DNA from 3 places in the Arthrobacter sp. StoSoilB22 genome. Region 1 is predicted to be linked to each of the others. Evidence: riboswitches for the same ligand, from Rfam matches in the RefSeq annotation. Region 1 holds a riboswitch; each other region holds the start of a gene.
The links. A riboswitch is a leader RNA that binds a small molecule or an ion and turns the genes downstream of it on or off. The one in region 1 is predicted to bind thiamine pyrophosphate.
Positions count from the first base shown of each region.

Region 2: another riboswitch for thiamine pyrophosphate. It lies ahead of thiC (phosphomethylpyrimidine synthase ThiC); the one in region 1 lies ahead of LDN70_RS18510 (ECF transporter S component).
Region 3: another riboswitch for thiamine pyrophosphate. It lies ahead of thiD (bifunctional hydroxymethylpyrimidine kinase/phosphomethylpyrimidine kinase); the one in region 1 lies ahead of LDN70_RS18510 (ECF transporter S component).

Region 1 is NZ_AP024652.1:3,988,857-3,998,467, forward strand. Features, by position in the region: gene LDN70_RS18490 (penicillin acylase family protein) at 1-1,120, shown strand, start outside; gene LDN70_RS18495 (GNAT family N-acetyltransferase) at 1,197-1,796, shown strand; gene LDN70_RS18500 (energy-coupling factor transporter transmembrane component T family protein) at 1,886-2,680, opposite strand; gene LDN70_RS18505 (ABC transporter ATP-binding protein) at 2,677-4,284, opposite strand; gene LDN70_RS18510 (ECF transporter S component) at 4,284-4,904, opposite strand; TPP riboswitch at 4,980-5,116, opposite strand; gene LDN70_RS18515 (NUDIX hydrolase) at 5,347-6,024, shown strand; gene LDN70_RS18520 (DUF4235 domain-containing protein) at 6,060-6,320, shown strand; gene mnhG (monovalent cation/H(+) antiporter subunit G) at 6,380-6,772, opposite strand; gene LDN70_RS18530 (MrpF/PhaF family protein) at 6,762-7,040, opposite strand; gene LDN70_RS18535 (Na+/H+ antiporter subunit E) at 7,037-7,603, opposite strand; gene LDN70_RS18540 (Na+/H+ antiporter subunit D) at 7,600-9,183, opposite strand; gene LDN70_RS18545 (Na(+)/H(+) antiporter subunit C) at 9,180-9,611, opposite strand, start outside.
Region 2 is NZ_AP024652.1:2,683,237-2,692,847, forward strand. Features, by position in the region: gene LDN70_RS12520 (VOC family protein) at 1-29, opposite strand, end outside; gene LDN70_RS12525 (amidohydrolase family protein) at 108-1,190, opposite strand; TPP riboswitch at 1,274-1,381, shown strand; gene thiC (phosphomethylpyrimidine synthase ThiC) at 1,377-3,215, shown strand; gene LDN70_RS12535 (alpha/beta fold hydrolase) at 3,198-3,920, opposite strand; gene ffh (signal recognition particle protein) at 3,989-5,569, opposite strand; gene LDN70_RS12545 (glucose-6-phosphate dehydrogenase) at 5,738-7,138, shown strand; gene LDN70_RS12550 (P-II family nitrogen regulator) at 7,228-7,566, opposite strand; gene LDN70_RS12555 (ammonium transporter) at 7,563-8,897, opposite strand; gene LDN70_RS12560 (MFS transporter) at 9,173-9,611, shown strand, end outside.
Region 3 is NZ_AP024652.1:2,596,410-2,606,020, reverse strand. Features, by position in the region: gene ileS (isoleucine--tRNA ligase) at 1-35, shown strand, start outside; gene LDN70_RS12120 (bifunctional folylpolyglutamate synthase/dihydrofolate synthase) at 39-1,400, shown strand; gene LDN70_RS12115 (DUF4233 domain-containing protein) at 1,402-1,854, shown strand; gene ndk (nucleoside-diphosphate kinase) at 1,896-2,315, shown strand; gene LDN70_RS12105 (vitamin K epoxide reductase family protein) at 2,396-3,064, opposite strand; gene LDN70_RS12100 (Rne/Rng family ribonuclease) at 3,537-6,725, shown strand; TPP riboswitch at 6,909-7,007, shown strand; gene thiD (bifunctional hydroxymethylpyrimidine kinase/phosphomethylpyrimidine kinase) at 6,998-8,542, shown strand; gene rplU (50S ribosomal protein L21) at 8,941-9,249, shown strand; gene rpmA (50S ribosomal protein L27) at 9,311-9,574, shown strand.

The DNA of each region.
Region 1 (9,611 bases):
GTTGGGTTTCGAGGCCCTCCTGCCGCTGCTGCGGAGCCGGAGCGTTTCCGACGTGGAAGCCGCCTTCGATGCGTGGGTGGAGCCCGTCAACAGCGTAGTGGCCGCCGACGTTTCCGGGTCCGTACGGCATTTCGTCGCCGGGTTGGTTCCGCAACGGAATCCGGCCAACCGGCGATTGCCCGTCCCGGCCCTCTCGGCCCGCCACGAGTGGGAGGGACAGTACGTGGTCCTGCCCCGCACCGAGGTCCAGAGGTTTATGGTCAGCGCGAACGACCGCGAAGCTGGCGGCGGTGACATGGTGGCCATGGAGTTCGCGCCCGCGCATCGGGCCCTCCGCATCCGGCAGTTGCTGGAGTCGACCGCCGGTCCGTTATCCGTGGACGCCATGCAGGCCATCCACACGGACACTCTGCTGGGTCCGTGGCCGTTGTTCCGGTCAACGCTCTCCGGCCTTGACACCCAGGACCTGTCCAGGGAGGCCAAGGACCTGCGTGCGCTGTTGTTGACGTGGGATGGACTGATGGATGCCGGCAGCCACCAAGCTGCGGTCTTTGCAGCGTGGCGCGGAGCTATCGTCCAGCGACTGGCACGGCATTCCGCGTTGGCTCCCCTGGGTGAGCCCACTGGTTACTCAGCGTTGTTCGGGCCTTGGTTATCCGTGGCATCCCGCATTGGATTCGCCTTGGAGACCCTCCTGGCGCGTGGGTCCGAACTCGGCATTAACGTTCGAGTGGAAGCCGCCGCCGCACTTGAAGACGTTGCCTTGGAGGAGTCCATGCTCAACGGCGCTGCATGGGGTGACCGGCACAAACTTCTGGCCGTCCACGTCCTCCCCGGCCCCCTCGCGTCATCGGCGCCCACCTCAGAGCTCAGCGGAGACACCGGGTGCGTCCTGTGCACCGAGAGTCTCCCAGGTGTCGAAGACCGAAGCTTCCGTGGGCCCGTGGCCCGCTACGTCTGGGACCTGGCTGATCGGCGTAACAGCCGTTGGATTGTGCCTTTCGGTGCTTCCGGCTCGCCAGGTCACCGGCACTTCGCCGATCAGCTGCCGCTCTGGACCGCGGGTCAACTCGCCCTGGTGGTCACTGACTGGCCTTCGTTGGCCAAAGATCATCCCTGACCAGCCCGTTCCGTCCCTCTCGTGACCCCACATCCGCCAGCATCCGCATCAGAACGCATCAGCCCCGAAGGAAGCCATGACCACCACCACCCAGGACTTCTCTGTCCGCACCACCGTTTACGCTGAAGACCTCGAGGGGTGGGGCGCATTGCGGCTTGTCCCGCTGGTTCCTGCCGAGGACATCCACTTCATCTTCGAATGGGTCACCCAACCCCGCGCCAAGTTCTGGGGCATGACGGAAAACTCCAGGGACGAAGTCCAAGGGATCTACGAGTTCCTGGACTCCTTGGAGACCCACCACGCCTTCCTGGCCCTCCTTGACGGGGAGCCACTGGCCCTCTTCCAGACCTACGAGCCCCTGCACGATCCCGTGGGTGAGGCATACCCCGCCCGCGAGGCGGACATCGGCATGCACCTGCTTCTGGCCCCCGCCACACGGCCTATCCCGCATTTCACCCCGAAGCTGGGCACGTCCTTGATCAAGTACATGTTCTCCCTGCCGGGCAAGGACCGGATTGTGGTGGAACCGGACTCCCGCAACGCCAAGGCCCTCCGCCGCCTGGAAGCGACGTGCTTTGAGTTGGGTCCCATCATTCAGCTCGCTGAGAAGGAAGCCCAGTTGGGGTTCCTGACCCGCGCAGGCTTCGATGAAATCCAGGAGCAGCAGGCTCTCTGAGCCCGCGTAGAGAGGACAAAAAGTGCCGCCGGCGGCCCCCAACGCTACCGGCGGCACGCTTGGTGCCCAGCTCACCAACGCCTCCAGCGCTAACGCCAGACGAAACTCCAAGTTCCCGCTCCAACGGCCGTCAGCACCGCACCGGCGGCGATCACCAGTCCGCCAAGGACCACCCACGCATCCAACAGCGAGTACGTAGATTCGCGCGCCCACGTCCGCCGGCCCCCGCCGAAACCGCGCGCTTCCATGGTCACAGCCAGCCGGGAAGCCCTGCGAACAGCTTGGACCAGGAGCCCGAAGCTCTGGCCGAGGGTTGCTTTCAGGCGTTGGAACGGGCTGCCTTGTGAACCCACCCCACGGGCGCGGCGGGCCATGCCAATGGTCTGCCATTCCTCGGCCATGAGCCCCACCAGCCTCATCGCCGCGAGGGACCCCAGGACAAAGCGGTGTGGCAGCTTTGCTTTCTGCGCCAAGGCATCAGCCAAGTCGGTGGGATCGGTGCAGGTCATCAGGAGAATGGCCGGCAACGCAATCGCCAAACCGCGCAGCATGAAACCCAGCCCCAGCTCCAGGGAACCTTCACTGATGGACCAGAGTCCGACGTCGAGCAGCACAGCTCCGCTGTCCGCCGCCACAATCGCGGTGCTCCAGCCGCCGATCGCTGCCGCGATGATCAGGGGCCAGGCCCGCTGCCACAGAAGCCTGAGAGTGAGTCCGGCCAGTGGAAAGAGCGCCAGTTCCGCAACCAGTGCTGTGGAGGCCGAGACCCAGTCGATGGACAGGGCCAGCACCAAGGAAATCAGGAAAACGGATACGAACTTGGCCAACGGGTTGGCTTTGGTCAGGAGGGCATGGTTCCCGCGCAGGTTCAAGGCGTCCCTCATGCTGCACCCGCTTCCTGACGTGTGGCTTCACCCTGTTGGACCGGGCCGAGCCGCAATTCCGTTCCGCCGAGTACGGCACTGAATTCCTGATCGTGGGTCACGGAGACCACCGCGGTTCCAGCGTCCAGCAGCTCGGAAAGGAACGACGCCAGTTCTGCCCAGGTGTTGGCGTCCTGACCGAACGTGGGCTCGTCCAGGACAAGCACTTTCGGATGGGCCGCGAGCACCGTGGCCACCGAGAGCCGCCGCTTCTCCCCGCCGGACAACGTGTACGGGTTGGCATCCACCAAGTGCGTCAACCGCAACCGCTCCAGCAGTTCATCCACGCGTTCCTCGCCGTGGCCAAGATGCTTTGGACCAAACATGAGCTCATCCAGGACGTTGCCTGTGACGAACTGGTGCTCAGGTTCCTGGAAAACCGTGCCAATGCGGGAGATCAACTGCTCGGCTTTCCACTTGTACGGGTCAATACCGGCACCCTGGGAAAGGTCGACGGCGGCACTGACCTTGCCGTCCACCGGCGCAAGAAGGCCGGCGAACGTGAGCGCGAAAGTGGATTTGCCGGCACCGTTCGGACCCGTGATGGTCAGCGCTTGGCCTGCCCTGACCTGTGCACTGATGCCCGTTTGAACCGGCACGGGTGGGATGGTCTTGAACCTCTTGCGTCGTGGCTTTTCCCGGGAAACTGCGAGGTCCTGCGCCGCGAGGAGGAGCTGCGCGGTGTGGGGTTCGGCGTGGGGATCATTCCGCCGTTCCCGGGTCGCCGGAACATATCCCGGCACCCAGACGCCGGCTGACATCAGCATGGTGCGGGCTTCAGAAAGTACCTGGTCCGGCGGCCCGTCCAAGAGGACGCCCCCTGTAGCCCGGCCCGCTCCCAAGCCGTCCGAGCCCGCCGCCTTTGTTGACCCTGGCTGCAGGACCACAATCCGGTCCACCAGGTCCTTCCACACGGACACTCGGTGTTCCACCACAACAAGGGTGGCGCCGGTCTTGTCCAGGCACCGCCCTACCGCATCCCGGACCTCCAGAACGCCCGCCGGGTCCAAGTTTGCTGTTGGTTCGTCCAGCAGGATCAGGCCGGGTCGCATCGCCAAAATGCCGGCCAGCGCCAGGCGCTGCTTCTGTCCACCGGAGAGTGCCGCCGTCGGGTGATCCAACGCCAAACCGCCGCCTGCCGCGGTACGCAACCCCACGTCGTCGAGCGCTTCATGGACGCGTTCCCAGATCTCGTCCCTTGGGACGGCGAGGTTCTCCGCGCCGAAGGCGACGTCGTCACCCACGCGCGAGAGGACCACCTGTGTCTCAGGGTCCTGCTGCATCAGCCCGGCCCGGCCACGCTGCTCGCGGGGCGCGACGCCGTCAATCAGCAGGGAGCCGGTCTCATCCGAGTCGTCTTCCTCGTCCCCCAGAACCCCGGCAAGGGCATGCAGGAGCGTGGACTTGCCCGCACCCGAAGGACCCAGCAGCAGCACGCGCTCCCCCGGTTCAATCCGAAGGTCCAGGCCCTCAATGGCAGCTTGGGCCCGGCCTGCATGCCGCCACCCCCAGCCCTCGGCGGAGATGGCAGCAGGCTGCACCGCGCCGCTAAGTGTGGCGGACATCAGTTGAAGACTGGCTCCGAAGCGGCCTTGCGCGAGGCAAAGGAGCTCAGCACCCCGGTCTTGGCCAGCCCGCGCGTCGCAATCCACGAGAGTGCGCCCGCGATGATCGCCCCGGAGATCGTGGTGAAGGTGATGTAGGCCAGCTTGTCGATGGCCTCGTAAGCGATGTTCCAGCCCCAGGGCAGGAAGGAGTCGTTTAGGCCGCAGAAGAGACCCGCGCCGGCGCCCGCAAGGAGAGCAGTGGGCAGGTTGAACTTCTTGTACCGGAACGCCGCGAAGATGAGTTCGGCGCCCAGGCCCTGCAAAATGCCGGAGATGAGCACCGTGGTGCCGTACTGCGAACCCATGATGAGCTCACCCGTGGCGGCAACAGCCTCGCAGAACAGCGCTGCACCCGGCTTGCGGATAATGAGCATGCCCAGGACCGCAGGGATCATCCAGCCGCCGGCGATCAGACCGGTGAGCGGCGGATACGTCGCATTCATGGGGATGGAGACCAGTGCGGCGCCCTGGGACCATGCCCAGAAAATCACGCCGCCGGCAATGGCGATCAAAGCCGCCACAACAATGTCTACAACACGCCAGTTATAACTGGTCTTCTTCACGTTTACCGTGGTCATTTTCTGCCTCCTGAGGTTACAGGAGGGGAAAGTGCTACCCGTCATCCAGCTGGCCTGCGCCGCCCGGATCCGGACACTCTGAGAAGCTCGACTCCCTTGCGCCGGTACTAACCGGATCAGGTTCGAGGGTCTGCGGCTATCCGCACTCTCAGCGCCCTCGCGTCTCCTGCATCTCTGCAGAGTCCGACGGCGGCGCTCCCCTGTCGTTATCAAATCTGCCCTGATGGGCTGGTTCAGTTTACACCTGAGTCCGCGGCGGGCGCTGGTCCGTTGGGCGGCATTCAGTCACAATCAGCCGCGGCGGAGCACAGTGCTGACCCCCGTGCGCGTTGCGAGGCCCACTCTGCACCCTAAACCCACACCATTCCATGCACACCGGGCCACACAACGGGACCTGAGAGAATGAACCAGCAGACTTCACCGCGGCAAAGGGGCACACGTCATGACGAACCTTCCCACCACCCATAGCGCTGTGCCCCAACCACGTCTGGCCGCAAGCGTCATCCTGCTCCGTGATGCCCCTGCCGGGCTCGAAGCCTTCGTCCAACACAGGGTCAGCACCATGGACTTCGCGGCCGGAATGGTGGTCTTCCCGGGAGGACGTGTGGACTCCGCGGACGGGTCCGGGTGGGACTACCCGGAGGAATTGCTTCAACGCCACGCGTCAGAATGGAACCAGAGCTCCGTGGGCGCGGATCCTGCCGAAGCCGTGAGGAACGCCGGGAGAATACTCACTGCGGCCATCCGCGAAGTTCAGGAGGAGGCCGGGCTCACCATCGAAGCCGGACACCTCCGCCCGTGGGCCAACTGGATCACGCCCGCGGACATGCCCAAGCGCTTCGACACCTTCTTCTACATTGCCAAGCCAACAGCTGGTGCTACGCCCCAACACCAAACAACCGAGGCTTGGCAATCATTGTGGATGCCTGTGGCGGAGATTCTTGCAGCGGAAGCGGCCGGCACTTTGAAGTTGATGCCGCCAACCTATTACCTCCTCAAGGAACTTGCCGGGTTCGGAACAGTTGACCAGGTTTGGACGGCCGAGCACAGCGTCGTCCCGGTGCTGGCGCCGGTGGGCTCCATGGCAGCGTTCCTTAAGGAGCGGGAAAACCGTCGCTAACGCGTGCGATGGGTGTAGCCAGCTAGGCTGGGGACATGAACCTCTTCTTTAAGCTGATCGGTGCCGGAGTAAGCCTCGGGGCAGGCTTCGTGGGCACCAAACTCGTCAACAAAGGGTGGGAAAAGGCAACAGGCAACAAGCCCCCCCTTGGTCATGACGACGCAGAAACCAGCCTGCGCTCGGCCTTAACCTTCGCTTTGATCTCCGCCTTTGTCAGCACGCTCATCCAAGTCCTGGCGAGCCGGGGCACCCAGCGGGCCATCGCGCGCTTCGCCAAGAGCCACGACATCGTCTAGGCATCCAAACCACGACGCCGGGTCACCTGCAGGTGACCCGGCGTTCGTCGTTGCTGCTGCTAGCTGTCGCTCCGCGGTTCCTGGCCGGCAGCCGCCCTTTGGACCACGGCCTCCAGTTCATCCTTGGTGAGCTTCTCCCGGTGTCCATGTTTGGTGCGGTAGGCAGAACGGCCAACCATGTGAGCTGACACTGGTGCTGTGAGGAGCTGGAAGATCCATGCCACCAACAGAACCGGCCACACCCACCATGTCCGCATCTGAAGTCCAATCGCGGCCAGCATGAGGAACAGACCCAGGACCTGCGGTTTGGTGGCTGCGTGCATGCGGCTCATGAGGTCCGGGAACCTCAACAAGCCAATGGCTGCGCCCAGGGACATCAGCGCGCCCACCACCAGGAACACCGCGGTGACAGCATCAATGACGGAGTCAAGGCCCGAAGCGTCAGGATTCATTGCTCTGTTCCCTTCGCTCGGCCACGAACCTTGCAACGGTCACCGAGCCAATAAAACCGATCACTGCCAGAGCCACCAGCAGCATCAGGTTGTTCAGGTGCTTGTTCAGCGCCATGTCAATCGCCAAGGCAGCGCCCAGGATGGCCAGCAAAACATCTGATGCCAGAACACGGTCCAGAAGGGACGGACCGACGGCGATGCGGACAATCGCACCTGCGGCCGCCAGGCTGAGGATGACGGCGGTAACCACCAGAACTACTTCCTTCACAGCGCCGCCCCTTCCAGCCCTGGCCGTTGTTCGGCCTTGAGCGCCTCGACTTCTTCGCGTGTACCCATAATGCGGATCAATCCTGCTTCGATGTCTTGGGTTTCCTGACGAATTTTGTCGATATCCGCCTCTTCATAAATGTTCAGTGCGTGCAGGTACAGCGTGGAAGTGGAGCGGTCCACCTCCACCACCAGGGAGCCTGGGATCAACGAGATCACGTGGCCGGTGGCCGTCACCATGAGGTCGGAATGGCTCCGCAACGGAACGGCGACGACGGCGCTGCGGACCTTGGGCCCTTTTGCGACAGCCAGGTACAGCACCAGGAAGCTCGCTGCCACCACTTTGGCGAGGAACATCAGCGCAAAGGGAATGGCGCGAAGAATGTTGAACCTGCCGCTGAGCTCGACGGGCGGAAGGTAGAAGAACTTGGCCACCAGCACGGCAATCAAGGCGCCGAACAGGAGATTCCCGGGGCTGAAGTCCCGCCACAGGGCACCCCATACGATCACCAACCAGATGAGCAGCGGCAGTTCCGTGCGGAACGAGATCGGTTTACGGCTCATTTGGCATCCCCCGTCTGCACGTCATCCCTTCGAACCAGCGGCGGCACCACAACCGAATCTCCGAGGACCGAGTGAATATAGGCCGAACGGTCCAGCATGATTCCTGCGGAGCCGTCAGCGACCTTGAACAACGGGCCTGCAAAGACGGTCAGTGCCACGCCGAACACCACCAGTCCAGCTGTGGATCCCACCATGGTCCGTGGAAGTACTCCCACGTTCCCGGGCGTTTTTAGCACGGGGTCCGGATACTCAGCGTCCTCGGGCCTGCGCCAGAACGCCCTGTTCCAGACACGGGCGATCGCCAGCAGTGTCAGCAGGCTGGTGACCACGCCGCCCACCACCAACGTGATCGCCAACGGCGTCCCCAGCTCCACACCTGCTTGCAACAACCCCAGCTTTCCCAGGAAGCCGGAGAACGGCGGAATGCCCGCCAGGTTCATCGCGGGGATAAAGAACAACAAGGCCAGCAGCGGGGAGAGCTTCGCCAAGCCACCCAAGCGGTCAATGGACGAGCTGCCACCACGCCGCTCAATGAGGCCGGTGACCAGGAACAAACTGGTCTGGACGGTGATGTGGTGGGCTACGTAGAAGACCGCGGCGCCCAAACCTGCCACTGAGCTCATGGCCAGGCCAAACACCATGTAACCGATGTGGCTCACCAAGGTAAAGGACAGCAGACGTTTAATGTCGCTCTGGGCCAAGGCACCCAGAATTCCGACAATCATGGTCAATAGCGCCACCACCATCAGTGGGACGTTCAGCGTGTCCCCTGGGAATAAGAGCGTCTCTGTCCGGACCATCGCGTAGACACCCACCTTTGTCAGCAATCCTGCGAACACGGCGGTGACTGGGGCGGGAGCAGTTGGATAGGAGTCAGGAAGCCAGAAAGACAGTGGGAAGACTGCAGCCTTGATGCCGAACGCCACCAACAGCATCACATGCAGGAGGTTCTGGGTGCCCTGGTCCAGCTCGGCCAGCTTGATGGCCAGGTCCGCCATGGTGATGGTTCCCGTGGCTCCGTAGATCATGGCGATCGCAATGAGGAACAGTACGGACGAGACCACGGAAACCACCACATACGTAACACCGGCCCGGATACGCGGCCCCGTTCCGCCCAGCGTCATCAGCACGTAACTTGCTGTCAGCAGGATCTCGAAACCGACATAGAGGTTGAAGAGGTCACCGGTGAGGAAGGCGTTGGACACGCCAGCCACCAGGATCAGATAGGTGGGGTGGAAGATTGAGACCGGGGCTTCCTGGTCACCGTCGGCCATACCCTGACCCGTTGCGTAGATGAGCACCGCAAGGCTCACCACGGTAGAGACCACCAGCATGAGCGAGGAGAACTGGTCCACTACCAGGACCACACCCCACGGGGGCAGCCATCCGCCCAAAGTGACCGAGGTGGTGCCCCCATCCCATACGGAGATCAGGAGCAGGCACTCGAGCAGAAGGGTTGCACTGAGAATGCCAATGCTCACCACCCGCTGCGCGCTTTGATGGCGGATCAGCAAGAACGCCAGGGCAGCACCCAGAATTGGTAGGAGGACAGCTAGCGGCGACAGGTTCGCGAGATTCACGCGCTGCCTCCTTCCCGGGTTGTTGCCGTGTTGGGGGTCTCTGTGGCGTCCGGTTTGTCACGATCCGCCGGGCTGGCAGGAGTGACCGCGAATTCCGAGGTTTCCAGCGGCACGATGGCATCGTCCTCGGCATCGAAGCTCGGCGTCTTCGCCACGCGAACGTCTTCAAGGTCATCCTGGATCTCATCCTGACGAGCCAGGACCCACGTGCGGTAAATAATGCCCAACATGAAGGCCGTCACCGCGAAGGAAATGACAATCGACGTCAGGATCAGTGCCTGCGGCAGAGGATCACTGTATGCCTCCGGGGCCGTTTCCTTGCTGAACAGCGGCGCAAGGCCTGCATACCCTCCGGTGCTCAGGATGAGAATGTTGGTTGCGTTGGCCAGCAGCATCAAACCCAACAGCACTCGGGTCAGACTGCGTTC
Region 2 (9,611 bases), 1.3 Mb from region 1:
AGAAGATCCTGGCTGGATGATGAGGTCATGTGAAGCTCCCGGTTCCGAGGTGGCCGCTTATCGGCACCTTCTTACCTATCTAAATTACTTGAAGCTTCAATTTATTCCTAACGCACGACGTTCCCTCGAATCACGATGTGCCGGAGTTCGTCCATAGTCCGCAGCTGACGCCGCGGATCCTCACTGCAGAGCACGACGTCGGCGCTGGCCCCTTCACTGATGCCCTCGGCTCCCAGCCACGCACGGGCACCCCAGGATGCGGCGTTCAGGACCGCCGCCGGCGGAAGGCCGGCGTCGTGCAGTTCCTTCATCTCCTCCGCAATCCGGCCGTGCCTGATGACGCTGCCGGCATCAGTCCCGGCATAGATCGAAACCCCCGCTTCGAAGGCCGACAACACACGCTCATGGCGACGCTCCCACAGACGCAGCATGTGGTCCGCGTACTTCGGAAACTTTGGCTCTGCCTGCGCGGCAATATCGGGAAAGGTAGCGATATTGACCAACGTTGGAACAATCGGCACCGACTGCTCCACCAAGCGGGGAAGGTGCCTCGGGAGGAGACCGGTAGCGTGCTCAATGCAATCGATATTGGCATCGAGCATGTCGTCAATGGTGTCCTCAGCGAAACAGTGAGCCGTGACCCTGGCACCTTCATCATGCGCCGCTGAGATGGCATCCTTCACGGTCCTGGCCGGGAAGGAAACCGCGAGGTCACCGACGTCGCGATCTATCCAATCGCCCACTAGTTTCACCCAGCCATCGCCGTCCCGGGCTTCCTTTCGTACGGTCTCAACCAGTTCAGCGGGCTCAATTTCATGCCCCAGGCCGCGGAGGTACCGCCGGCTCCGCGCAATATGCCGGCCTGAACGGATCAAGCGGGGCAAGTCCGATCGCTGCTGTACCCAGCGGGTGTCCGAGGGCGATCCGCAATCGCGGATTAACAGCGTCCCGGCGTCGAGGTCTGCTTGGGCTTGGGCCAGCGTGGCGTGCTCATCAACGGCTCCTCCAACACCGAGTCCGACATGGCAGTGAGCGTCAACCAAACCCGGCAGGACCCAACCGTCCAGCACTCTGTCCGGCGCAGAAGCGGGACGCTGGAACGTCAAGGTGCCGTCCACTGACCATAGCCCCTGGCGCTCTTCGTCCGCCGAGACGAGCACGGGTCCACTGAATTCGATGATGTTGGCCATGGCAAAAGCGTAGCCGGGGTGGCATGGCAGAGCCGGTTCCCACCATGTGACTGGGCGGTGGTTCGTAGCTGTGGTAGCTTCGTCTACGACCACACGGGAGCCCTTGCAGGGGCTGAGATCGGACTGATGCAGTCTGCGACCGTTGAACCTGTCCGGGTAATGCCGGCGAAGGAAGTGAGTATTCCCTTGAGCACCGCAGAAACACAGCACAGCCCTGTCCAAAATCAGTTCGGCATGGACCAAAAACAGTCCGTCACGCAATCGTTGCAGTCCCACTCGTTGGCGTGGCTGGAAGATCCGGACAACGGCATACGCGTCCCCGTCACCGCGATCGCCTTGGAGCCCTCCCCCAACGGGCAAGCCAATCCACCTTTGCAGGTTTACCGAACAGCAGGCCCGGGCAGCGATCCGGTGGTGGGGTTGGAGCCGTTCCGTGCACCGTGGATCGAAGCCCGCGGAGATACGGAAGCCTATTCCGGTCGGCAGCGGAGCCTGCTCGACGACGGCAAGTCCGCGGTCCGGCGTGGGGCAGCGTCAGCGGAGTGGAAGGGCGCGCAACCCGTGCCGCGCCGCGCCGTGGAAGGTAGGACTGTCACGCAGATGTACTACGCGAAGCAGGGAGTAGTAACTCCTGAAATGCAGTTCGTCGCCTTGCGGGAGAACTGCGATGTTGAACTCGTCCGCAGCGAAGTTGCCGCGGGAAGGGCGATCATCCCGAACAACATCAACCACCCCGAATCCGAACCAATGATCATCGGCAAAGCTTTCCTGGTCAAGATCAACGCCAACATCGGAAACTCAGCGGTCACCAGCTCCATCGCCGAGGAAGTGGACAAGCTGCAGTGGGCTGCCAAGTGGGGCGCTGACACGGTGATGGATCTCTCCACGGGGGACGACATCCACACGACGCGTGAATGGATCATCCGCAACTCACCTGTCCCGATCGGAACAGTCCCTATCTATCAGGCCCTTGAAAAGGTTAACGGCGAGGCCAACAAGCTGACGTGGGAAATCTTCCGCGATACCGTCATTGAGCAATGCGAGCAAGGCGTGGACTATATGACCATCCATGCGGGCGTTTTGCTGAGGTACGTGCCGTTGACCGCCAACCGGGTCACGGGCATCGTTTCGCGCGGCGGGTCCATCATGGCCGGTTGGTGTCTGGCGCACCACAGGGAGAACTTTCTTTACACGCACTTTGACGAGCTCTGCGAAATCTTTGCCCGGTACGATGTCGCGTTCTCCTTGGGAGACGGGCTGCGTCCCGGTTCCATTGCGGACGCAAACGACGCCGCGCAGTTCGCCGAGTTGGACACCCTCGCAGAGCTGACGCAGCGGGCGTGGGAGTTCGACGTCCAGGTGATGGTGGAAGGCCCCGGGCATATTCCCTTCCACCTGGTGCGGGAGAATGTTGAGCGCCAGCAGGAACTGTGCAAGGGTGCGCCGTTCTACACCTTGGGTCCACTGGTTACCGACATCGCCCCCGGCTATGACCACATCACCTCGGCCATCGGCGCCACGGAAATTGCACGCTACGGCACCGCGATGCTCTGTTACGTGACTCCGAAGGAGCACTTGGGGCTGCCCAACAAGGATGACGTCAAGACTGGCGTCATCACGTACAAAATCGCGGCGCACGCGGCTGACCTCGCCAAGGGACATCCGGGAGCTCATGAACGTGATGATGCGCTGTCCAAGGCGCGGTTCGAGTTCCGCTGGAGGGACCAGTTCGCCTTGTCCCTGGACCCTGTCACCGCAGAAGCTTTCCACGACGAGACGCTGCCGGCAGAACCGGCAAAAACCGCTCATTTCTGCTCCATGTGCGGACCTAAGTTCTGTTCGATGCGCATCAGCCAGGACATCCGCGACGAATACGGTTCGGCAGAATCCCAGGCTGCAATCGCAGGAATGTATAACGGGATGCGCGAAAAGAGCGAGGAGTTCCTGGCTTCAGGGGGAAAGGTGTACCTGCCGGAGCTTCACGTCCCCGCGAACCAAGGCAGCAGGTCAGGAGGCCTGAACTGACATCGCCCGGCCCACATCCGCGATGAACGAGCGGATAGCCTGGTCGCCATCAACGGAATCCTGGGGCCGGTGTCCGCCCGCTGCCACGCGGCGGAGGGCACCGGTTTCCTGGAGGTAGCCGGCAATTTCCTCGTAAAGCGGCTCCCATCCGCCGGTGAGAACCAAAGTGGGAACCCCGGGAACAATGTGGAGCGGGGCCTCCCATGGTGGCGCCTGGAGCCTGAGCCTGCGGGCGGAACGCCGGGCTTCCGCAGTGTCCAGCCCACCCGTTTCAGCAGAGAAAGCACGGCGGAAATATTCACGCTGGTAATCGGCGTCATTGAGCTGCGTGCGGGCGTCGAACAGCGGTTCCATGAGTGCCCGGTGGGAACCCGTAGCCGGAAGCTCAGCAGTCAGGGACAAACATGCTGGCTCCACCAAAGTGAGTGAATGCACCAGCTCGGGGCGTTCGATTGCTGCCAGCATGGCGGAGATGGCGCCTTGCTCGTGTGCCACGATGTGGCCTCCACCGGAGTCAATCAAGGCATTGATCACAATGGCAACGTCCGCCGCCACATTGGATTCCGTTGGTTCGGCGACGGCATCAAAGCCGTGCCGCCGAAGGAAGAGGGCATCATAAGCGAGGGCCATGCCATGTTGCTTCGGCCATGCCGCAGCACCGAAACTGCCCAGGCCGTGAACGAAGACTACGCGCTGCTTATGCATTGGTTCAGCCTATTCCACGGCTCTGACATCCCAAGGGCCGGAAATCCCGGCTCCTTGGGAAGCACTACTTACTTTCCGAGGAACTTGTCGAAGCCCTTGGGGAGATTCAGGGACGACGGATCGAAGTCCGCGGCACCCTGTCCAAAAGCCGCGCCCGTGGGTGCTGCCGAGGCCGCGTTGGCCCGCTTGGCCTCAGCGTCACGCAGTTCCTGTGCCGCCTTTGCGGGGTTGCCCGAACGAGCCTTCTTCTTAGGGGCGTTCTTCCCGTTTTTGCGCCCGCCGCCAGGACCACCGAGACCAGGCATCCCGGGCATACCCGGCATGCCGCCGCCCTGAGCGAGCTTCTTCATCATCTTCTGGGCCTGCGCGAACCGCTCCAACAGGCCATTGACCTCGGACACGTGCACACCGGAACCCCTGGCGATACGGGCACGGCGTGAGCCGTTGATGATCTTCGGAGCAACACGCTCATGCGGAGTCATGGAGCGGACGATCGCCTCAACGCGGTCGATCTCTTTTTCGTCGAAGTTCTCCAGCTGCTGACGGATGTTCTGCGCACCCGGCATCATCATGAGCATCTTCTTCATGGAGCCCATGTTGCGGATTTGCTGCATCTGGGCGAGGAAGTCGTCCAGGGTGAAGTCTTCCTGATCAGCGAACTTCTTCGCCATCCGGGCGGCTTCGTCTTTGTCCCACGACCTCTCGGCCTGTTCAATCAGGGTGAGGACGTCGCCCATGTCCAGGATGCGGGAAGCCATACGGTCCGGGTGGAAGAGCTCGAAATCATCCAGGCCTTCACCGGTGGAGGCAAACATCACCGGCTTACCAGTGACGGACGCGACCGAAAGCGCGGCACCGCCGCGGGCGTCGCCGTCGAGCTTGGACAGAACGATGCCCGTGAAGTTAACGCCTTCATCGAAGGCCATCGCCGTGTTAACGGCGTCCTGGCCAATCATGGAGTCGATAACGAAGAGAACTTCGTTGGGGATGATCGCCTGACGGATGCGGCGGGCCTGATCCATCATCTCGGCGTCGACGCCGAGACGACCGGCGGTGTCAACAATCACGACGTCGTGCAACTTCTGACGTGCTTCCTCAACACCGGCCTTGGCGACGGCTACGGGGTCGCCCGCAGGGTGCTCGAGCTCGGACGTTGCACCGGGGTGCGGAGCGAACACCGGGACGCCCGCGCGCTGTCCCACCACTTGGAGCTGGGTCACGGCATTGGGGCGCTGGAGATCACAAGCCACCAGCATGGGGCTGTGGCCCTGGGACTTGAGCCACTTGGATAGCTTGCCTGCAAGAGTGGTCTTACCGGCACCCTGGAGGCCGGCGAGCATGATGATGGTGGGGCCGGTCTTGGCCAAACGAATACGGCGCGTTTCGCCGCCGAGGATCTCCTTGAGTTCCTCGTTGACGATCTTGACGATCTGCTGGCTCGGGTTCAACGCTCCCGAGACTTCGGCGCCGAGGGCACGTTCGCGGATGCGGCCTGTGAACTCGCGGACCACGGAAACTGCAACGTCCGCATCCAGCAAGGCACGGCGAATTTCACGAACTGTGGCATCGACGTCAGCCTCGGTGAGGCGGCCCTTGCCACGAAGGTTCTTGAAGGTTGCTGTCAACCGGTCAGAGAGTGAATTGAACACGCGCCGTGCACTTCTTTCGATGGTCTACGAATGGCGGCCAATGCGGCACGCCATAGTCCTGATCATTCTTGCCCCGGCAAACCTGCCTCAGCCAACAATTCTGTTTCGACTACGGGACTCGACTATCTAGGGTACCAAGTCGCACCTGCAAGATGGCATGCTGGCACAGTGACCAGCAAAACAACTGTAAAAACGTTGCTCATCCTCGGCGCGTCCGGGGACCTGACGGGCCGGCTGCTTCTGCCCGGCCTGGCCGGACTCCTGGCTACCGGCCGGGCGCCCGGCCTGCGATTGGTGGGGGCGGGTTCTGACCCCTGGTCCCCCGAACAGTGGCAGGAGCGGGTCAATGGCGCCTTCGCTGCGGCGTCAGCTACCGCCGATGCCGAGGGGCGCGCTGACGTGGCTGCTGTCGCCTCCAGCACTGAATACCATCAGGTGGATGTCACCGCCGACGGCCCCTTGGCGGACCTGCTCGCGCAGCTGGAGGGGCCCATTGCCATCTACTTCGCTCTGCCCCCGCACGTCAGCCAAAAGGCCTGCGAGGTCCTCCACCGGGATCAGCTACCCCCTGGAACGCGCCTGGTGATGGAAAAGCCATTTGGCTCGGGATCAGAATCTGCGCACGAGCTCAATAAAACACTTGCTGAGCTGGTTCCCGAGGACCACATCCACCGTGTGGACCACTTCCTGGGTAAAGCCACTGTACTGAACGTCCTGGGACTACGCTTCGCCAACAGGTTCCTGGAGCCCGTCTGGAACCGGGACCACATAGAAAAGGTGGAGGTCATTTTTGATGAGGACCTGGCACTGGAGGGCCGGGCCCGGTATTACGACACTGCCGGCGCCCTGCGGGACATGATCCAGAGCCATCTGCTGCACATCATGGCATTCCTGGCGATCGACGCCCCGGCCACCATCGAGGAACGGGACCTGCGTGACGCCGTGGCAACCGTCCTGCGGGCCAGCAGCATCAAAGCTCCGTACAGCGAATCCACTGGCCGCGCCCGCTACACGGCGGGAACACTCGGCGAACGGACAGTTCCGGATTACGCTGCCGAAGAGGGTGTAGACCCTTCCCGCAATACCGAAACCCTGGCCGAAGTCCGGGTGGAGATCGACAACTGGCGGTGGAAGGGTGTTCCGTTCATCCTTCGCTCGGGCAAGGCCCTGGGACGCCGACGCAAGGAAGCTGTGATCACCTTCCGCCCTGTCCCCCACCTTCCGAAGGGATTCTCAGGCGTGGACTCCCCCAACCAGCTGCGGATCGGTTTCGGACCCGACGTGCTGGAATTCGACATCGACGTCAACGGACCCGGCGACATTTTCACGCTGGACCGGGCAAGTCTGGTGGCGCAGCTCAGCGCAGCCGGAATGCTCCCTTACGGTGAGGTGCTGGAAGGCATCCTGAACGGCGACCCCTTGCTGTCTGTTCGAGGCGACACCGCGGAGGACTGCTGGCGGATCATCGAGCCGGTCCTCCGTGCCTGGGAGGCAGGCCACGTCCCGCTGGACGAGTACGACGCCGGCAGCGCGGGGCCGGCGAACTGGCCCACCGGCGTCGTGGACTAAAGACTGATGGCACATCCAAGACAGCGTTAACAGCACAAGCGGGCCGGGTACCTTGACTGGTACCCGGCCCGCTTTGCTGCGTCAGGGACTTAGATTGCGGCTGCGCCGCGCTCCCCGGTCCTGACCCTGACTGCTTCGTAAACATCCACGGTCCACACCTTGCCGTCACCGGCGCGGCCTGTGTTTGAGCTGGCGATGAGGACATCCAGGATGTCATCTGCCTGCTCATCCGTGGCAAGGACCTCGATGCGGATCTTCGGCAACAAATCCACGTTGTACTCGGCTCCCCGGTACACCTCGGTGTAGCCGCGCTGACGGCCGTAGCCGCTTGCCGCGCTGACCGTCAGGCCCTGGACCCCGTATGATTCGAGGCCTTCCCGGACTGCTTCAAGCTTTTCGGGACGGACGATCGCTGTGATGAGCTTCATGCCTGGACACTCTCCTTGCCTTCTGCGGGGGTCTTGGCGTCTGCTGCCGTGTCTGCCTTACCTGTCATTGCATTGTGCAACGGCTGGAAGCTGCCACCGTGGCCATTGACTCCGAACTCGTAGGCCGTCTCAGCGTGGAGGCTGAGGTCCACGCCAACGTTTTCCTGCTCAGTGGAGACACGGAAGCCCATGGTCTTGTGGATGGCGAAGGCAATGATGGCCGTCATGATGGCCGAGAAGGCAATCGCAATACCGGCTGCTGCGAGCTGTGCCCACATCTGTGCCATGCCGCCGCCGTAGAAGAGGCCACCACCCACGCCGTCAGTGGACTTGGCGATGAAGCCAAGGGCCACGGTGCCGATGATGCCGGAAACGAGGTGGACGCCTACAACGTCCAGGGAGTCATCGAAGCCCCAACGGAACTTCAGGCCGACTGCCAGGGCGGAAGCAACACCGGCAACTACACCCAGGCCGAGGGCGCCAATGGGGTCCACGTTTGCGCAGGCCGGGGTGATAGCTACCAGGCCGGCAACCACACCGGATGCCGCGCCGAGCGACGTCGGGTGGCCGTCACGGATGCGTTCGGTGATGAGCCAGCCGATCATGGCTGCTGCAGGGGCCGCCAGGGTATTGATCCAAATCAGGCCCGCTTGTTCAGCGGTTGTAGCTGCGCCGCCATTGAAACCGAACCAGCCGAACCAGAGGATTGCAGCACCGAGCATCACGAACGGGATGTTGTGCGGGCGGTGGTTCGGGTCCTTACCGAAGCCGCGGCGGTTGCCGATGATGAGTACCAGGACAAGTGCCGCTACACCTGCGTTGATGTGAACTACGGTGCCGCCGGCAAAGTCAATGGCCGGGCCGAGGGCCTTGCCGATCGCACCTTCGGGACCGAACAACCCGCCACCCCAGACCATGTAGGCCAGCGGGCAGTAAACCAGGGTGACCCATACAGGGACAAAGATGCTCCAGGCGCCGAACTTGGCGCGGTCAGCAATCGCGCCGCTGATAAGGGCTACCGTGATGATGGCAAAGGTTGCCGCGTAACCAATCTTGATCATGGCGTCGGGTGTGGTTTCCACCCCGGCAAGACCGAAGGCAGCAAAGGGGTTACCCACAATCTGCATGAAGCCTTCGCCGGAGCTCATCGAAGCACCCCAGAGCACCCAGACGACGCCCACAATGCCGATGGAGATGAAGCTCATCATCATCATGTTCAGGGCTGCCTTGGCGCGTGTCATGCCGCCGTAGAAAAATGCCAGACCAGGTGTCATGAACAGCACAAGCGCCGCCGCCACCATGACCCATACGTGACCTGCGGTAAGTTCCATGGTGCACGTTCCTCTCTTGCTAGATCTGCGGTTCAACCGCTGTCCTGACGCCGTTTGCGTCCTGCTTAAGAGTTTTGTGCCGCCGTGTTTCACCTGCGCAGGTTTTACATTGCGGGCTCGTTACAACAACCTCCCCAACGTAAATGGTGCATATCCCCGGTGTTACGGATATGTTTCAGGCGTCGGACTTCACCGGAAAAATCCGGTTTGGCACCACATGCACCTCATTTGCCCCAGAAATACCACCGTGAATCCCACCGAAGGACCAGCACCGTATGACCGAGTCGCCCAGATCCGTCAAAGCCCAAAGGATCAGGCCGGACAAGACTCCCCTTCCGCGCGACATCAAAGTGATGTTGGCCGCAGCGTTCCTCATTGCCTTGGGCTTTGGCCTGGTGGCCCCGGTTCTGCCGCAATTCGCCACAACGTTCGACGTCGGCGCTACAGCTGCCGCGGTGATCGTCAGCATCTTCGCCTTCATGAGGCTGGTCTTCGCCCCGGCGGGGGGCGCCCTGATCGGACGGTTTGGCGAACGGAACGTTTACGTCTCAGGCCTGCTGATCGTAGCGGTGTCCACGGCGGCTTGCGCCTTTGCCCAGGACTACTGGCAACTGCTGATCTTCCGCGGGCTAGGCGGCGCCGGCTCGGTGATGTTTACCGTTGCCGCCATGGGACTACTCATCCGACTCGCACCACCCGAACGGCGGGGACGGG
Region 3 (9,611 bases), 1.4 Mb from region 1:
AACCGCAGGTCACGGTCGCAAAGGCAGGTGCCTGATCCATGTCTGACGAATTCTCGGTTGAAAGCGTCTATGCAGAACTCCTGGGCCGTGCCCCGGAAAACAAGATGGAACCGCGCCTTGCTCCCTTGTTCCGTGCCATGGACGTGCTGGGGGAGCCGAACAAGGCTTACCCGATCATCCACATCACCGGCACCAACGGCAAGACGTCCACGGCCCGCATGATCGAAGCCGGACTTCGTGCCCACGGGCTGAGTACCGGCCGCTACACCAGCCCGCACCTGTCCAAAGTGACGGAGCGCATTAGCATTGACGGTGAGCCGGTGCCGGATGCGACCTTCGTGCGTATCTGGGACGAGATCCGTCCTTACCTGGAAATCGTGGATAGCGAACTTGTTGCCGATAACCAGCCGCGGCTGACCTACTTCGAATGCCTGACCATCCTGGGCTTCGCGGTGTTCGCCGACCAGCCCGTTGATGTTGCCGTCATGGAAGTTGGCCTTGGCGGCATCACCGATGCCACGAACGTCGGCGACGGCCAAGTCTCAGTGATCACGCCGATCTCCTTGGACCACACGGATCTCTTGGGTGACACCACTGAGGACATCGCCTACGAGAAGTCCGGCATCATCAAGCCGGGCGGCTTCCTGGTGAGCGCCGCTCAGCCGGTGGACGCTGCGCAGGTCCTGTTGGAGAAAGCCCGCGAAGTGGATGTGCCGTTCCGCTTCGAGGGCGTTGAATTCGGCGTGGAGTCCCGCAGCGTTGCCGTGGGGGGCCAGGTCCTGACTATTCAGGGCCTCGCAGGACGTTACGAAGACCTGCTGCTGCCCCTGCACGGTGCCCACCAGGCTGAGAACGCGGCTGTAGCCGTTGCGGCTTTGGAAGCATTCTTTGGCGGAGGAGAGAAAGAACTCGACGCCGATGTACTCAAGGAAGCCTTTGGCACCGTGACGTCACCCGGCCGGCTCGAAGTAGTGCGCACTGCGCCCACCGTCGTGGTGGACGCTGCGCACAACCCTGACGGAATCCGCGTCTCCTCCGAAGCAATCCAGGAGGCCTTCAGCTTCAGCAAGCTGGTGGTTGTAGTCGGAGTTCTGCGTGAAAAGGATGCCGAGGAGATCCTCAAGACCCTCAAGGAGTCCCTCGGCGGACTGGCCGAGGAATTCTGCTTCACCCAATCCAACTCGGCCCGCGCCGTGCCTGCAGCCGAACTTGCCGAACTCGCCGTCGACCTCGGATTCGGCGAGGACAACGTTCACATCGCCGAGAAGTTGGACGATGCCCTGGAGTGGGCTGTGGAACGCGCTGAATCCAACGATGACCTTGCAGGCGGCGTCCTGGTGACGGGTTCCATCACCGTGGTGGCCGAAGCAAGGATCCTGCTCGGAAAGGCAAGTGCCTAACATGGCGAAAATGACCAAGGCTCAGCGCGAATGGCGGCCCGGCATGCCCAAGAAGCGCCGGTCCACCAAAGTAATGTTCGCTTCCACCGTGCTCCTGCTTGAAGCGTTCGTCGCGTTCTTCGGTACTCTGGCGGTTTTCGGCTTGAGGCGCGGGGAAGTTGATCCGGGCATCATTTTGGGTGTCGGTATAGCACTGACGGTGGTGCTGGTTCTGGCCTGTGCCGTGCTCTCGAAGCCGTGGGGCATCGCCCTCGGCTGGGGGCTGCAGGTGGTGCTGATCCTGACGGGCTTCGCCGAACCCACTATGTTCATTGTGGGGATCCTGTTTGCCATCTGCTGGTGGTACGGAATCAGGGCTGGAATGCGGATTGACCGCGAGGTGGCACAACGTGACCGCGAGCAGGCCGAATGGGACGCAGCCCATGGTGACCAAGCAGACCCGCAAACCCCGTAAACTGGCTGGGAAAACCACCGACCAACCATATTGGAGCAACTGTGAGCATTGAACGGACCCTTGTTCTGGTCAAGCCCGACGGCGTCGCCCGCAACCTGGGCGGAACCATCCTCGCCCGGATCGAAGCCAAGGGCTACACCCTGGCGGAGCTGAAGAAGGTCAACGCGACCCGTGAGCTGCTTGAGCAGCACTACGAGGAACACGTGGGCAAGCCGTTCTATGAGCCACTGGTTGAGTTCATGCTGAGCGGACCGGTCATCGCAGCAGTCTTCGAAGGCCACCGCGTGATCGAAGGCTTCCGCTCGCTGGCCGGAACTACGGATCCCACGACGGCTGCGCCTGGCACCATCCGCGGTGACTTCGGCCGCGACTGGGGCCTGGCAGTCCAGCAGAACCTCGTCCACGGCTCGGATTCAGTCGACTCTGCCGAACGTGAGATCAAGATCTGGTTCAAGGGCTAAGCAAAGCCCTTCGGGAAAAAAGTTAAGGCCAATGTTCTTCGTGAACATTGGCCTTAACTGTTTTACGGCGAGTGGTGGTTCTACGCTGTGGACGGCACGAAGAGGTGCATGAAAGAGAAGAAAATAGTGGCGATGACGGCCACATACAGCAGGGCAACGATGATCCAGCCTGAACCGGACAGCAGCTTGACCACTGCGGGTGGCGCCTTGATGACCCCGCTGGTGACGTTGCGGATGGTCACCCAGACGAAAAGCGGGATCATGGCGGCCCACACCACCATGCAGAACGGGCACAGAACATGGATTGCGTAGAGGGCCTGCGACCACAGCCACACAACAAAGGCGAACCCGAGGGTCACGCCGGCTTGGAGACCCAGCCAGTAACCCCGTGAATACTTAGCTCCGGCGAGGATGCCCATGGCCGTAGTGATGATCACAGCAAAGGCGACGATGCCGATGAACATGTTAGGGAAACCGAACACAGAGCTCTGCGGTGTCTGCATCACGGCACCGCAGGAGATAAAGGGATTTACATCGCACACGGTTACATGGTTGGGATCCTTGAGCACCTCAAGTTTCTCCAGTACCAGGGCTCCGGACGCCAACCATCCAATAACACCGGTGATCAGCAACAGCCAGGCAAAGGGCCTGTCCCGGACCGTCGCGGGAAGGGAGTCCTGAGGGGTGGACATGTCCTCCACATGGACTGTGGCTTGATTGGCCAGGTTTTCCCTGGCGGTGCTTGGCATCGTGGATGTGGTCCTTTTCGACAAATGGCCCGGCAAGCCGGGAAGGGCTCTTGGGAGGATTGTAACTCCGAAGACTGGGCGCCGCCCCCAGCTTCGCTGGCGGAGTACCGCGACACAGCGGCCTTCGCCGCGAATGTGCAGGGGTGTGAGAGAATGAACATGGCCGGACGTCGATCCACATTCGACACCCGGTCCGGTGACTTTGTTCCCAAGACCGCCAGTATGAGCTGGGCATGCCCGGATCACGTGATCCTCGGTGGGCCCGCCATGACAATGGACGGCACCTGGTTGTGGCAGCAGAACAACGGGTTCCAGAATAAAGCCGCCGGCCTTCCAGGGCTGCCGCACCCCAATGCTGGTGCGAACCGGGAGGCATACTGCCGACTTCTGTCAACGCCTGCGGGTTTTGACAATATTTGCTCCACTGGGCGCCGGATGTGGCGGCGTCGCTGGGGCAGGAGTGTTGCCACATATGGATAATGACCAGGTTGTAGCCGTTAATGACGAGGCAGCTCCCGCGGAAACTGCGGAAGCGCCCAAGAAAGCCACCAGGACCCGGCGCAAGGCAGCGCCGAAGGTTGCTGCTGACGTAGAGGCGCCTGCGGCTGACACGCCGGCGCCGGAAGCGACCCCGGAGGCCACCAAAGCGCCGGTGCGCCGCACCCGCTCCCGCAAGAAGGCAGAGCCTGCCGAGCCTTTGCCCGGTTTGGGGGATGACGCCACTGCCGCGCCCGAAGCCGCCGCAGAAGCCGCGCCCGAAGCGATGGCCGAACCTGCCCCCGAAAAGCCGGTCCGCCGCCGTCGTACCGCCAAGCCCAAAGCTGAGGTAGCCGAGGCACCCGCAGCTGCGGAAGCCGTGGCGGACAGCACGACGCCGGAAAAGGCCTCCCAGCCCGAGGCACCTGCCGCTGAAGCAGCTGCAGACGAGGCTGAAGCCCAAGCCGCCACCGAGGAACCCGCCGAGGAAGCCGCTGCTGCCGCCTCCACATCATTGTTCATGGAGCCGGTTTCCATCACGTCCATGATCTTCCAGGCCCCGGACCTCACCACCGTTCCCCGCGTTGCCCCGGTTGAAGAAAAAGCCGAGGAGCCCGAAGAAGAAGCCGAAGTCCCTGCCGACGGCGAGCTGGAAGACGCTGGTAGCCGTCGTCGTCGCAGAAGCCGTGGCCGCCGTGGTCGCCGCGGAACCGAACGCGATGAGAACGAGGCCGAGGACGGCACCGAGACTGACGATGAAGAAGCGCCGGCACCTGAAGCCCTTGAGGAAGGCGTGACGTCTCGTCGTCGTCGCCGTCGTCGTCGTGGAGACCAGGATCTTGAACTGACGGGCGGCGCTGATGATGATCCGCCCAACACGGTCACCCGCGTCCGTGCCCCCCGCCCCATCACCGAGACAGCTCCGTCAAACCGCGTGACCGGTGTCAAGGGCTCCACCCGGTTGGAGGCCAAGAAGCAGCGGCGCCGTGAGTCCCGGGAGACCGGACGCCGCCGCCAGGTCATCACCGAGGCCGAGTTCCTTGCCCGCCGCGAATCGGTGGACCGTCAAATGATCGTTCGCCAGCGCGACGACAGAATCCAGATCGGTGTCCTGGAAGACGGTGTGCTCGCCGAGCACTTCGTGTCCAAGACCCAGCAGGACTCCCTGATCGGCAACGTGTACTTGGGCAAGGTCCAGAACGTGCTGCCGTCCATGGAAGCTGCTTTCGTGGACATCGGACGCGGCCGCAACGCCGTCCTGTACGCCGGTGAAGTCAACTGGGACGCGGTCAACCTCGAAGGCCAGCCGCGCCGGATCGAGAACGCCCTGAAGTCCGGAGACTCCGTCCTGGTTCAGGTCACCAAAGACCCCGTGGGTCACAAGGGTGCCCGCCTCACCAGCCAGATCTCCTTGCCCGGCCGCTACCTTGTGTACGTGCCCGGTGGTTCTATGACCGGCATCTCCCGCAAGCTGCCCGACGTCGAACGCAACCGACTCAAGCGCATCCTGAAGGACCGCCTGCCGGAAAACGCAGGTGTCATTGTCCGCACAGCCGCTGAGGGTGCGTCGGAAGAAGAGCTGACGCACGACATCAACCGTCTGCGTGCCCAGTGGGAAGGCATCGAAGGTCAGGCCTCCTCCACCAAGGTCCTTGCCCCTGAACTGCTGTACGGCGAACCGGACCTCACTATCAAGGTGGTCCGTGATGTCTTCAATGAGGACTTCTCCAAGCTGATCGTCTCCGGTGACGACGCCTGGGACACCATCGAGGCATACGTAACCTACGTTGCCCCTGATCTGGTGGGCCGCCTCGAAAAGTGGACCAAGGATCAGGACATCTTCGCTGCATGGCGCATCGACGAGCAGATCCATAAAGCCCTGGAACGTAAGGTCTTCCTCCCGTCCGGTGGTTCGTTGGTCATCGACCGTACCGAGGCCATGACTGTGGTGGACGTCAACACCGGCAAATTCACCGGCAGCGGTGGAAACCTTGAAGAAACGGTCACCAAAAACAACCTTGAAGCGGCCGAGGAAGTGGTGCGCCAGCTCCGTCTGCGCGACATCGGCGGCATCATCGTCATCGACTTCATCGACATGGTCCTCGAATCCAACCGCGACCTCGTCCTGCGACGCATGGTGGAGTGCCTGGGCCGGGACCGCACCAAGCACCAAGTGGCCGAGGTGACGTCCCTGGGCTTGGTCCAGATGACACGTAAGCGCATGGGCACCGGCCTTCTTGAGGTATTCGGTGAGCAGTGCGAGCATTGCGCCGGACGTGGCGTCGTCACTCATGACGAGCCCGTTGAACACCGGCGCGCCAACGTGGTGGCAGCCGAGCAACACCGCCCGCACTCCGAGGTACAGCAGCCAGCTGCACGGACGGAACGCAAACGCCGCCGCGGGAAGGGTGGGGGACAGGCCGTAGCCGAAACCCCTGCACAGGTCCATACGACCACGACTACCCCGGTTGCCCCCGCGACCCCGACTGAACCGCAGGATCCTGCCCGGCAGGCCAAGGCGGAGGCCACCAGGGCTGCCCTGGCAACCATTGCCGCTGCGGCGCACGCCGCGCACCTGCACGACGACGAAGTTCACCGTGCAGAAGAGCAGGCACGGGCGGCCGGCCAACACCAAGGGACGGCCGACGCCGGATCCGGAACCTCAGCCGGCAACGAAGCGGGGGCATCAGCACATGAAGCCGCCAACCGCGATGCAGCCGCCCAGGAAGCCAGGTCCACTCCGGTCCTGCGCTTCGGCGGAGAAGAAGTTGCGTTGCCGTTCGTGGAGCATCACGAGGAACCGCAGGCAAACAAGCCTGCCATGAGCCTGGACCTCCTGGCGGAAGCGTTCTCCCACCTTGGCGCCGCTCCGGCATCTGAGGAACAACCCGCTCCGCTGGCCGTACAGGAGCCTGCTGTGGCCCGGAAGGCTGACGCACCGGCGCGGGTTGAGGAAGATCCTGAGGCTTCGGCATCTCCGCAGGGTCGTCGTGGTCGTCGCAACCGCAGTGCCAGCCGGGCTCAGGGTGCGGCCAATGAAACCAGCGTCGAGCACCATGTGGTGACGGCCTCGGCCCCCCAGGGCTCGTCCCATGAGGCCAAGGCGCCCGTGGAGCCAGTCAAGAAGGCGCCGGCCTCCGAGCCCATCATTCTTGGGGTAGGGGTTCCAGCCTCGGAGCTTTAGTCACGGCCGAGCCGCTCTCCACGGCCAACATCGGCTGAAAGGGCCCTGCGCTACCTGCCTCCGGCGGTAGCGCAGGGCCCTTTCGCGTTGCCTTGAATCCGCGGCAGGGAACGCGTTCCACGGTCACATCCGGGCTCCCGGATGGTTCGGTACCTGCAGCACCAGGCTTCCCGGCTAGGCTAGGGGACTGACACGGGGTGCCGGGCGATGGGCCCGGCTGAGATCCAGACCCGTTGAACCTGTCCGGTTAGCACCGGCGAAGGGATGTCCTCATGACTGCATCACTACATTCATCTGTGTACCCGCTCCACTCGGTATACCCGCTGGACGCTCACACGTCAGCCCGCCAGGTCCCGCGCGTTCTCACTATTGCCGGTTCGGACCCTTCCGGCGGTGCCGGTATTCAGGCGGACCTGAAGAGCATTGCAGCGTTGGGTGGGTACGGCATGGCTGCCATTACGGCTCTCACCGCGCAAAACACAGTGGGGGTGAGCGCAGTCCACGTCCCTCCGGCGCATTTCCTGCGTCAGCAACTGGAAGCAATTAGCGGCGACATCATCGTTGATGCCGTCAAGATCGGAATGCTCGGCGATGCTGCCGTCATTGCCCAGGTCCGGGACTGGCTCGAAGAGGTGCGCCCCGCCGTCGTGGTTCTTGATCCGGTGATGGTGGCCACCAGTGGCGACCGGCTGCTGCGGGAGTCCGCGGAGAATGCCCTGCGTTCACTGCTACCCCTGGCCCACCTCATTACTCCCAATGTTCCTGAGCTTGCCATGCTGCTGGGGGAGCCTGAGGCAGCAGACTGGGCTTCGGCACTGGAGCAAGGCAAGCGGCTTGCTGCGGAGTACGGAAACACAGTTCTGGTCAAGGGTGGCCACTTGCCGGGCCCGGAATGCCCGGATGCCTTGGTGAACACCACAGGGCTTTTGTCACGGGATGTTGTGGAGGTATCAGGTCCCCGCGTGGCGACGCGCAACAGCCACGGAACCGGTTGCTCTCTTTCGTCCGCCCTGGCCACCGTCCAGGCCCGCACGGGCAACTGGGAAACATCACTGCGGGAAGTAAAGCCCTGGCTACTCGGAGCTTTGACAGCCTCGGCGGAACTCCAGGTAGGCCGGGGGAACGGTCCGGTGCATCACTTCCATCACCTCCAGCGAGCGTCAGCCCCGGGCGCCTTCGCTGCGGCTTTGTGGGAGGCGGCCGTTCCGGAACTCGAATCCATTCATGGACTTCCCTTTATTCAGCAACTCCAATCCGGCGAACTCCTTGAACGTGATTTCACTTACTACCTCGCCCAGGATGCGATCTACCTCAACGGGTACTCCCGGGTCTTGGCACGTGCCGGCGCCCTGGCCCCCACGGAAGAAGAGCAACTGTTCTGGGCCAGGTCATCGCAGCAATGCCTGGAGGTAGAGTCGGAGTTGCACAGGACGTGGCTAAGCAGCCGTGAAGCGCCGACCGCACTGGGGCCGGTCACCAAGTCCTACGTGGACCATTTGCTGGCAACGTCCGCTTCCGGCAGTTACGCCGTGGTTCTCGCCGCAATACTTCCTTGCTTCTGGTTGTACGCGGAGGTGGGGCGGCAGCTCCATGCCAATTACCTGAATGCGGGCGCCGCGGCGGACCATGCGTATGCCGACTGGCTGACGACCTACGCTGACGAGGACTTCGCCGCGGCAACGCGGAAAGCGATCAGCCTCACGGATGCTGCGGCGGTCGCGGCTTCTGATACGGAGAGGGCCGCGATGATGGAGGCCTTCACCCAGTCCTGCCGTTACGAGACCGCATTCTTCGATGCTCCCAGGCTGTTTGCCTGAGTTTGCCGGGCGTCACTTTGGCAGGGTTCCCTTGGGCGGATTCGATGCGATTGCGGGGACACTTCCGCGCGTCGCTGGCCGAATCGCGTTAATCTCGCGCAAACACGGTAGGCTGTATGGGCACGGTGCCGGGAGAGTCCGTATCAACTGGTGACGCAAGTCACGAGGTAGCCTCCGGACTCGGCCTCATTTGCAGACGAAGGTCAAACTAGCGTAATCTTGATCTTCGGTGCTTACGCCAACACTTGGGTTATGCCCCTTGGAATTGTTCATGGGATGACTCGCGGGCTTCGATCAGAAGTCCACGGCGTTGAGGCACAGCGCGAACCAGGCCTGATTCCGGTTCAAGGTTCCGCACGCAAATTTTGTAATAAACGTCGAGAGAAGTGAGTACCCAAGTGGTGTACGCGATTGTCCGCGCAGGCGGCCGCCAAGAAAAAGTTTCCGTTGGAGACTACGTAACGCTGAACCGCGTCCCCGGTGGAGCCGGTAGCACGCTTGAGCTGCCCGCATTGCTCCTGGTTGACGGCGACAAGGTCACTTCCGCTGCTGCGGAACTGGCCAACGTCAAGGTCACGGCTGAGATCCTCGAAGACCTCCGTGGTCCGAAGATCGTCATCCAGAAGTTCAAGAACAAGACCGGCTACCGGAAGCGTCAGGGTCACCGTCAGGAACTGACCAAGATCAAGATCACCAGCATCGCGTAACTTTCGTTACCGCTGTTCAGGTTTTTCAGTTTCCCCAGAAATTTAGAGGCAGGCATTTCACATGGCACACAAAAAAGGCGCGAGTTCCACTCGCAACGGTCGTGACTCCAACGCTCAGTACCTGGGCGTCAAGCGTTTCGGTGGTCAGGTAGTTTCCGCTGGCGAGATCATCGTTCGCCAGCGTGGAACCCACTTCCACCCGGGTGCAGGCGTCGGTCGCGGTGGCGACGACACCCTGTTCGCACTGCAGGCCGGTGCGGTTGAGTTTGGTACTCGCCGCGGCCGTCGCGTAGTGAACATCGTTGCTGCTGCAGCTGCAGAGTAACAACAAGTTCTGAACCGGTGGAGCGGGCCAAACGGCC